One region of the Exiguobacterium sp. H66 genome, then DNA from elsewhere that is predicted to be linked to it. Evidence: a T-box and tRNA genes for the amino acid it is inferred to sense, from the RefSeq annotation. Region 1 holds a T-box; the other regions hold tRNA genes.
What was found. A T-box is a leader RNA that pairs with one kind of tRNA and senses whether it is charged. The one in region 1 lies ahead of argS (arginine--tRNA ligase), so its partner is inferred to be a tRNA-Arg.
Positions count from the first base shown of each region.

Region 2: it has a tRNA-Arg gene. The T-box ahead of argS (arginine--tRNA ligase) is inferred to sense a tRNA for this amino acid. The anticodon was not compared.
Region 3: it has a tRNA-Arg gene. The T-box ahead of argS (arginine--tRNA ligase) is inferred to sense a tRNA for this amino acid. The anticodon was not compared.

Region 1 is NZ_JACSMQ010000004.1:208,918-212,171, forward strand. It holds gene KNP88_RS08955 (GGDEF domain-containing protein) at 1-1,112, opposite strand, end outside; T-box leader at 1,242-1,462, shown strand; gene argS (arginine--tRNA ligase) at 1,519-3,201, shown strand; gene KNP88_RS08965 (hypothetical protein) at 3,231-3,254, shown strand, end outside.
Region 2 is NZ_JACSMQ010000002.1:287,990-291,243, forward strand. It holds gene KNP88_RS04795 (sugar-binding transcriptional regulator) at 1-183, opposite strand, end outside; gene KNP88_RS04800 (glutaredoxin family protein) at 302-565, opposite strand; gene KNP88_RS04805 (RNA polymerase factor sigma-54) at 562-1,728, opposite strand; tRNA gene KNP88_RS04810 (tRNA-Arg) at 1,898-1,973, shown strand; partial or broken gene clpP (ATP-dependent Clp endopeptidase proteolytic subunit ClpP) at 2,153-2,737, shown strand; gene KNP88_RS04820 (hypothetical protein) at 2,878-3,114, opposite strand; gene whiA (DNA-binding protein WhiA) at 3,197-3,254, opposite strand, start outside.
Region 3 is NZ_JACSMQ010000001.1:585,628-588,881, forward strand. It holds gene KNP88_RS02955 (hypothetical protein) at 1-521, opposite strand, end outside; gene KNP88_RS02960 (hypothetical protein) at 548-1,072, opposite strand; tRNA gene KNP88_RS02965 (tRNA-Arg) at 1,177-1,250, opposite strand; gene KNP88_RS02970 (metallophosphoesterase family protein) at 1,318-1,824, opposite strand; gene KNP88_RS02975 (XTP/dITP diphosphatase) at 1,831-2,427, opposite strand; gene rph (ribonuclease PH) at 2,424-3,179, opposite strand; gene racE (glutamate racemase) at 3,176-3,254, opposite strand, start outside.

The DNA of each region.
Region 1 (3,254 bases):
CGAGAAATTTCATCCGCTTTTGCTTCATCATAAGCATCAGCGATTTGATGAAATAAAACGATTGAGACATCGACTTCTCCACTTGTGATGGAAGGAATCGCGAGCATCGAATGCCGATCGACGGGAAGCGAGAGTTGGACATCATTTCCCCAGTCGAACCGAAGGCCATAGAGAATCGGAGTCCGCAGATCATTCGCTGATAGCGTATGAAATAAAGGTAAGACATCAACTGTCTTTTTTGTCCGAATGTCATAGATGATTTGTTTTCGTTGCTGCTGAATAGAAAGCCAGCCGTCGGAGAAATCAATTAGATGAGGTAAATCAATCAGTAAGGATTCAATCGCTTCCCGTTCAAAGCGTGAAACGAGCAACCGTTCCTTCGCATCGTCGAACCGTTTAGCGTTGTGTGTAGCTTGTAAGGATGCGCCACGCTGTTGTAGGAGTTGCTTGAATAAGAATAAAATTAAAGTCGAGACAGTCGCAGCAACTAACGGGTTTTCATCATAAAACCAAATCCCGAGAAGCGCGCTTAAAATACTGATTCCGTAAACGAGTGTCTGAAGTCGGATGAGGCGGGTCCAGTCATACTTTAAGTTTAAGAAACGATTGACGAATCGGCATTGAAGATAGGAAATAAGAAAGACACCCACCAGATAACCGACAAACGGGATAAGTGATTCGGTATAAGTAAAGCCCGGGCCGGTCGGACCTCCAAGTAGCAAGTAAGCGGAGGCGGGAACTGAGATATAGACGATGTCGAATAAGACGTTGACGGGGTACAGGTAGATGAATCGTTTTATCCGAATTTCTTTTTTATGCGAAAATAATTGGAAAATCAGGACGCCGAGTTGACTCAAAATGACGGCAATCAATAAACCGTAATTAAGAAAAATGAATAAAATAATACCTTCTTGAAATGTATAATAAATCCCACCACGGCGGATGTTATCGAATTGGAAGAGGAGGACTAAAATGAGAAGATAACTTGCATTTCCAAGCGATATCGCTGGGTTCATATGGACGGGAAAGGCAAGCGATGCAAGAAACAGCAAAACAACAGTAAGTGCTAAAGTGATCCAGCTCATACGTGCTACTTTTCGATAGTAAACCATAGCGGAATAGACCCCTCTCTGTGGCGATCCTTCTGTATCTATACCCGATTTGTGGAAATTATGATAAGTGATTTACAAAAAAATAAGGTTGAGAGAAATCGAGTCATTGCGTATAATGTGAAAGATATCAAATCGTCGATGACGAAGAAAGTAACGGTTTTATCTTGTCAGCCAGCGAATCAGGAAACGGTGGAAGCCTGAATGGACAAAGAAATCGTGAAACGCACTTCAGAGACGCTATCCGAATCGTAACGATCAGGCGTAGCCGGGGGAACCCCGTTATCCCCAATTAAGGTGGGTGTCGAAAACGACACCAAGAAGAGTGGTACCGCGGTCATTCCGTCTCTTTGCGAGTTGCGCAAAGGGCGTTTTTTATTGGAAAAAATAAACTGTTGGAGGTAATACAATGAGCTACAAACAACAATATGCTGAAGTTTTACAAGGAGTCATCGGAGACGCATTGACACTTGAACAAATTGAGCAACTGATTGAACAACCGAAACATGAAGACCACGGAGATCTCGCATTCCCTTGCTTCTTGTTGGCGAAAGCATTCCGCAAAGCACCCAACATGATTGCAGTAGATGTCGCTGAAAAAATCGATAATCCACTCTTTGCGAACGTTCAACCAGTCGGACCATATGTCAACGTCTTCTTGAACCGTGAGGTCGTCTCGCAAGAAATCGTCAATCGTGTCTTAAACGAAAAAGCGGACTACGGATCAAGTGAGTCGAATGGGAAGACGATTGTCACTGACTTCTCTTCACCAAACATCGCAAAACCGTTCTCGATGGGACATTTGCGTTCGACGGTCATTGGAAATGCATTAAACCAAATTTCACGTAAAAAAGGATATGAGGTCGTTGGGATCAACCACTTAGGTGATTGGGGCACGCAGTTTGGTAAATTGATGGTGGCTTACAACATGTGGGGTAAAGAAGAAGATGTCCGGGCTGAGCCAATCAAAGAACTATTGAAACTCTATGTCCGGTTCCATGAAGAAGCAGAAAGTAAGCCGGAACTTGAAGATGAAGGTCGGGCCTGGTTCAAAAAACTCGAGCAAGGTGACGAACAGGCAACCGTTCTTTGGAAATGGTTCCGTGAAGTCTCACTCGTCGAATTCAGCCGTGTTTACGACATGCTTGGTGTACAGTTCGACAGCCTGAACGGAGAAGCCTTCTATAATGACAAAATGCAGCATGTCATTGACTTATTAGAAGAAAAAGAACTGCTCGTCGAGTCTGAAGGCGCGATGGTCGTTGATCTTGAAGCAGAAGGTATGCCACCCGCGCTGATCAAGAAAAAAGATGGCGCGACGCTTTACGCGACACGCGACTTGGCAGCGGCTGTCTATCGCCTCGAAACGTATCGTTTCGAACAAGCATTTTATGTCGTCGGCGGAGAACAAGCGCTCCATTTCAAACAGTTGTTTGCAGTTTTGAAAAAGCTTGGTTTTGATAATGTTGACGGCATGCACCATGTACCATTCGGGCTTATCATGAAAGATGGCAAAAAGATGTCGACGCGTAAAGGGCGGATCGTCTTGCTTGAGGAAGTCCTTCAAGATGCAATCAACGTCGCAAAACAAAATATCGCCGAGAAAAATCCGAACCTTGCGAATGCCGACCAAACAGCACAACAAGTCGGCGTCGGCGCAGTCATCTTCCATGACCTTAAAAATGAACGCATGAACAATATCGAGTTCGATCTCGAGCAGATGTTGAAATTCGAAGGGGAGACGGGTCCATACGTTCAGTACACAAATGCCCGTGCCAACTCGTTACTCCGTAAAGGCGGCTATGATGGTGCAGCCTTCGACGGAAGTGCTGACGATTATGCCTGGGGGGTCGTCTCGATGCTTAACCAATTCTCGGCAGTCATTGACCGGGCGTTCGTGCGTCGTGAACCATCCATCATCAGCCGTTATGTCCTCGATCTCGCGCAAAGCTTTAATAAATATTATGGTCAAGTACGTGTCCTTGAAGAGGATGCGGCAAAACAATCTCGCCTTGCACTCGTGAAATCGGTTACGATTGTATTGACGGAAGGTCTACGCCTCCTAGGTGTCGGCGCTCCAGAAGAAATGTAATAAAATCAAATTAAAGATGGGGTTAGCATATGAATAAAGAAACAAACGAACGG
Region 2 (3,254 bases), on a different contig from region 1:
TTGTTCTTTTAAGAAGTCGACTTCCCGACGTAGAACGCGTTCCGTCAAGCCAAGGCTCGTCGCAAGTGTTCGTCGTCCGATCGGTTGCATCAGGCGTACATAATGAAGAATGTCGTAACGTGTCTGCATTTCTTCAATCAGATCAGGCACGATTCGCTTTTGGATCTGTACTAACTGCCGAATCATGTAACTCCCGCTCCTCTCAAATTGCTGGACACTTTACGTCCCGCGTGTCATATCTTGTCCCACTTGGTACATTGCTATCATAACAGTACCTTGGTTTTGTTTCAAGTCTCGACCGTCATCTTTTTTCAAGTAAACGATTTCTTACCACCTCTGTCTCAAATTTTCCATGACTTAAGATTTCGTTTTGATGTGCGAGAACCGGTATTTCGTAGAGGTACTTCAGACTGAGCGCCGCATCGTTGTCAATGTTGATTTCTTCGAATGTCCATTCGGGAAATTCATCTAATACAAAATCGAGCAAGATGGCGGCTTCCTCACATAGTGTACAACCCGGACGTGAATAGAGTGTTAAGTGCATGTTTTCTTTTGATTGCATCATGGATTTTCCTCTCGTCTCTCGAAGTCCGCTTGGGTCAAACCAAGGGCTGCCCGATATTTCGCGACCGTTCGTCTCGCGACCGTAATCTCCTCCGCTGCGAGACGGTCCGTCAATTGTTGATCACTCATCGGAACAGGTGCGGCTTCGAGCAGTTGAGCGATCCGGACCTTAACTAAGAAACTCGACGTCCCGGTCGTCGTCCGTGAGACGAAAAAATCTTCGAGTAACATCGTGCCCTGAATCGTCTTGACCGTTTTGTTCGCAATCGCCCGTCCAACCGTCGACGGATGATGCCCCGTCACTTCCGCCACTTCTTTTTTCGTCAGTGGCGCGAGCTCGAGCTTTCCTTTAAACCAATTGACCTGTCGCTCGATGATGACGTCTAGAATCGCCCGAAGCGTCGTCCGTCTCCGTTCATATGCACTCAAGAACGGTCTTGCTTCCTCGAGGTCCGCCCAGCTCCGGTCGATTTCGAGATCAGACCAGTTGATCGTCAACTCGCCGTCACGGAATTCGATGTCTGCTTCCGGAATCGTCAGAACGGTCGTCTCCGGAAGGACCGGTGCTTTTGGTAACCGATCGAGCGCCGCTTTGATCCGTATCCGGTCTGTTGCATCATCGATGTCTTGAAGTACTTGTTTGACAGCAATTCCTTCATTCAAATCCGTCGCGACATCAATCAATAACGCGTCATCTAGTTCGAGCGCGTGCAACAACCGGCATTCATGCGCGGAACGTGCCGCAATTCCCGTCGGTTCACACCGTTGTAAAACGTGTCGTGCTTGTTTTACGAGACTGACGTCCGCCTCTAACAATGTTGCCAGTTGCGCATCCGTCGTCCGCAATAATCCATCCGTATCTAAGTACGTCATGAGTTGTTCCGCCATATATCCTATTTCCTGTCTGACCGATTCTAAACGTATTTGCTGAAGAAGCGTCGCTTCAAATGAAGCGACACGGTCTGCGACGCGGCCAAAATCAATGTCGATTGTTTTACTGAGATTATTCCGATAAGCGCTTGTCCGGCGTATGATTCGGTATACATGTTCTTCGAGTTCAGCAAATGATTCTTCAAGAATCGTCAACTGAAACAATTGGGACGTCGATAACGTCATTCGTTGCGTCTGTTCCTGGCGCTGTTCCATCGTCGGTTCTCCCTTCATTCCATTGCATCTTTAACTCTTCTATATAGTATAGAGGAAAAAAATCTTCCGACCGTCTAGAAAGTCCTCCTTAAGCATCTTTCGCCCGAAAAAAATGTTGAATTTATCAATCGAGTATTGCTTTCCTGAAAAAATGTCGGTATACTATTAATTGTTCAGTAAAAAACATGCACCCGTAGCTCAGGGGATAGAGCACTGGTTTCCGGTACCAGGTGTCGGGAGTTCAAATCTCTCCGGGTGTACCATCTTTGAATCTACAGGCAATGCCGTTCGCGGTATTGCCTTTTTTCTATATTGATATGTTTAATTCAATGCCATTCAGGAAAAATACATAAAAGTCGCATCGTATCTTTTGACCAATATTGACCAAAGGATTATGATAGGAATAAGTCGAATATGAGCTACATACCATCATAAGGAGGCAAAGACTATGTTAATTCCAACAGTCATCGAACAAACCAACCGCGGGGAACGTGCTTACGATATCTATTCACGTTTGCTCAAGGATCGTATCATTCTTCTCGGGAGCGCGATTGACGATAACGTCGCCAACTCAGTCGTTGCCCAGTTGCTCTTCTTAGCAGCAGAGGATCCAGATAAAGAAATCTCGCTTTACATCAACAGCCCGGGTGGATCAATTACGGCGGGTATGGCGATTTACGATACGATGAACTTCATCAAACCACAAGTTTCAACAATTTGTATCGGAATGGCCGCTTCAATGGGTGCGTTCCTCTTACAAGCAGGCGCAAAAGGAAAACGTTTTGCCCTTCCAAACGCTGAGATCATGATTCACCAACCGCTCGGCGGCACACAAGGACAAGCGTCAGACATTAAAATTCATGCAGAACGTATCATCAAAATGCGTGAACACTTAAACAAAATCATGGCAGAAAACACAGGACAACCCCTTGAAGTCATCGAACGCGATACAGAGCGCGATAACTTCATGTCTGCTCAAGCAGCAGCTGACTACGGTCTCATCGACCGCGTCATGGAACGTGCTTAATCTGTTAACCCGACCGACCGTTGATGTTTTTACATCAGCGGTCGTTTTTTTGTTGTCTTCAAAAAAAATCCTCTTCACGCCGGGCATGAACTTCATTGAATCATGAAAGTTCGTCCCGAACCTGAAAAGGATCGTTTGTGTTAGTCGATGAGATCTGTAATATCAGACACGATGTCGTGGTTTTCACGAATCAATGTGTAAATCCCGTTCGCATGTGGTGAAAGCTCTTCTTCTGCTTGCAATTGCTTAAGGAAGAGTGATGTTGCGAATGTCACGAGTGTACTTTTCGGTACACCGATTGATTTTGCTTTTTTCGTCAAGACTTCATCAAATTTCGCATCGACTGTCAGCGAAATACGTTTTTTTTCGTTAGCCATTTCAAAAACTCCTTAATTCGAACATTTAGTTGCATCGACTATATATTATAGTAGACTATGGTTCATCTCGCAAGTTTCCCCTTTAGAGCGCACCTGTCAACGACTCACCATTCCGGAGTTTATCCGCGATTTGATCAATT
Region 3 (3,254 bases), on a different contig from region 1:
GGCGCCTTTTCAAGCGTCAGTCCACGTAACTGCTCGAATTGTTGTTCGTACGTTCCTGTTTGAAAAACGTTTATCCATTCCGCTTCCGACTTCCCGACCGATTTCCGCGTTAAAAACGATTCGTCCGAACGTGCTTCCTTGTCTGGTTCCGTTTGCCGTCCAAGCATTGATGCCGCTTCCTCCAACTTAACTGCTAGACCGTATGGTAAGTATGGTGAGGCTGTCCGAAGCGCGACACGAAGCGGGTATGCCTGTCCATGCTCAAAGAGGAAGAGCGCAAGCACTTGCTCAACTCCTTCGACTGTCAAAAACGATTCCGCCATTTTGATGAAGCGTTCTCGTTCTTCTTTACTCTCAGAAAAAGCATCTTGCATCGTATATACCCTATACAAAATGTCGTCATCACTCATCGCCACGTCATCGAGTCGCTTCATCCGTTCATCTCGCTCGACCCTCGTCATCCGTGCGAGTCGCATCCGTTCCTGTTCCAGTGGTCGTTCCATCCAACGGGATTCACTCATGCGCTCTCCTCCTCTACCAATCATTCTTATTTTGTGAAGGGATCGAGTCGTTCCGTCCAACTAGATATTGCGTCTTGCAGTCGTTGTCCTTGTTCGACTCCAAGCTGATTCAACGTATCAAGCGAGACGTCCGTCTCAAGAAGACGTGTCATCGACTCTGATTGATCGACATACTGCTTTAACTTATCACTCAAACTCTTTAGTTCGGCCGGCGGACTGTCGAGACTAGACAGACGTTCGTCGATTTGATCGAGCTCTTTCTCTAATTTTTGAACCGTCTCATCATTTTTCAGCTTTTCCATTTGTTGATCCAGTGTTTGTTCTGGATTTGCCGATTCGCGTGCCTTCTCCGCTGCTTGATCGAGCTTAGCCGAGAGCTCTGACGTGACACGTGATGTATCTTTCGCAATTGTTTGTAGTTCCGCTGCATAATCAACATTATTTTTCACTTCGACGACTTGTTGTTTTGCGTCGTCGACCGTATTCGTTATTTCGCTACAACCAGCTAGAGCAACTGTCAGAAGGAGGATTCCACCGATTCGTTTCCTCATTGTCCACATCCCCTTTTTAAGTTCATGATACCTTGATTATAATCGAAAATCATAATAAAAAAAAGAGACCGCCCTCGTAAGGGCAGTCTCTATTTTAATTATAGCGTCCCAAGAGGGATTCGAACCCCCGACCGACGCCTTAGAAGGGCGTTGCTCTATCCAGCTGAGCTATTGGGACGTGTCAACACGAATAAACTATACTAAAACAATTCTTTCGTGTCAATCACATTACAAAAAATCTTTTCTTAAAGCGTGCCTTCTAAATGTAAAGCATTAATCTGTTCACCTGTCAGATCGTAAAAATCAACGGAATACGCATCTTCTTCAAGCGTCAAAATCGCATACGTTTTTTCAGGACGGTGTCGCGGCATACGAATCGAACCCGGATTGATGAAGAGTTTACCATCCTTTTGTTCCGCTTTCGCCACGTGCGAATGACCATACAACACGACCTGTGCTGCTTTTTGATCCGCATGATGGACTAATTGATCGAGGCTGTATTTCACGTCTTGACGATGACCATGGACACATAATAGATTGACTGCGCCAAAAGGCTCAAGTACCTCATCGGCAAAGTCGTTACCATAATCACAATTCCCTTTAACGACACGATAGGGATATAATGATTCGTCCATCCGTGTCAACTGTGAGTCTCCACAATGATACGCAACCTCTGCTTCCGGATGGCGTTCGACGATTGTCAGAAGTTCCGATTCGAGACCATGGCTATCACTAACGATTAACGCTTTCATCGTTGATCACTCTCCTAAAAAAGTAGTCAGTGCTAATTCAAGTTTTTTCAACGCATTCCCGCGATGACTAATCGCCGCTTTCTCATCTTTTGTTAACTCGGCGGCCGTTTGATTTCGAGATGGGACGATGAACAAAGGATCATAACCGAAACCATGCTCACCTTTCGCTTCGAATCCGATGAGACCTTCCATCGTACCGCTTACAGTCAACGTCTCCCCAGAAGGTTTTGCAAGTGACAATGCACAGACGAAGCGCGCTGTCCGCTCTTCGATTGATCGATTGCCCAATTTCTCGAGCAACAATGCATTATTCGCTGCATCTGATTTTTCTAGACCTGCAAAACGCGCTGAGTAGACACCAGGCGCCCCGTCGAGCGCGTCGACTTCGAGTCCCGAGTCGTCGGCAAGAACCGCGTGACCGAAGTAAGCAGCTGCTTCTTTCGCTTTCAGTTCAGCATTTTCTTCAAAAGTTACACCCGTTTCGTCCGTCTCAGGTGCAGCTTCGTAATCCAGTAGAGAAGATACGTCATAACCTAGTTTCCCGAGCATCGCTTCGAGTTCTTTCACTTTCCCGGCATTGCGGGTCGCGACGATGATTTTCATCGGTTTTCCCCCACTTCTTCTCCAACATACCACCACGAAGCACCTAATGCGTCTTGACCGGCACGCAGGAGTTCTTCAATACCCTTTTCCCCAAGTTCGAGCATATCGAGCATTTCACGTTTCGAAAATGTCGCCTCTTCACCTGTCGCCTGCATCTCGACGATTTTCCCGGAAGAGGTCATGACTAAGTTCAAATCAACATCGGCTGCAGCATCCTCTTCATAACAGAGATCGAGGAGCAACTCTTGACCGACCTTTCCAATCGAGACGGCTGCGATTCCTTCTTTGATTGGTGTATCCGTCAGTTTCCCGCTTTGAATCAGACCGTCTACTGCGAGGACGAGGGCAAGAAAACCGCCTGTGATCGCAGCCGTTCTCGTTCCGCCATCCGCCTGAATGACATCACAATCAATCCAGACCGTTCGTTCACCTAGTTTTTCTAAGTCGACGACAGCACGTAACGCCCGACTGATCAAACGCTGGATTTCCATCGTCCGACCTGTCTGTTTACCACGGACCGACTCGCGCGCTGTCCGTTGCGCCGTCGCACGTGGTAACATCGCATATTCCGCATTGATCCAGCCATGACGTTTCCCCCGTAAAAAGGGTGGGACTTTCTCTTCGACCGTTGCCGTACACAAGACCCGCGTGTCTCCGACTGCGATCATGATGGAACCTTCCGCATGTTTATTCACGTTCGTCTCAAACGCAATCGCACGCATCATCGTAGATTCTCGTTGATCGATTCTCATGTCGTTTCCTCCGTTCCGAGTACTAATCGTTTTGCTTGGATTGGTTGACTCAACCAATCGGTCGCGATCCGTTCA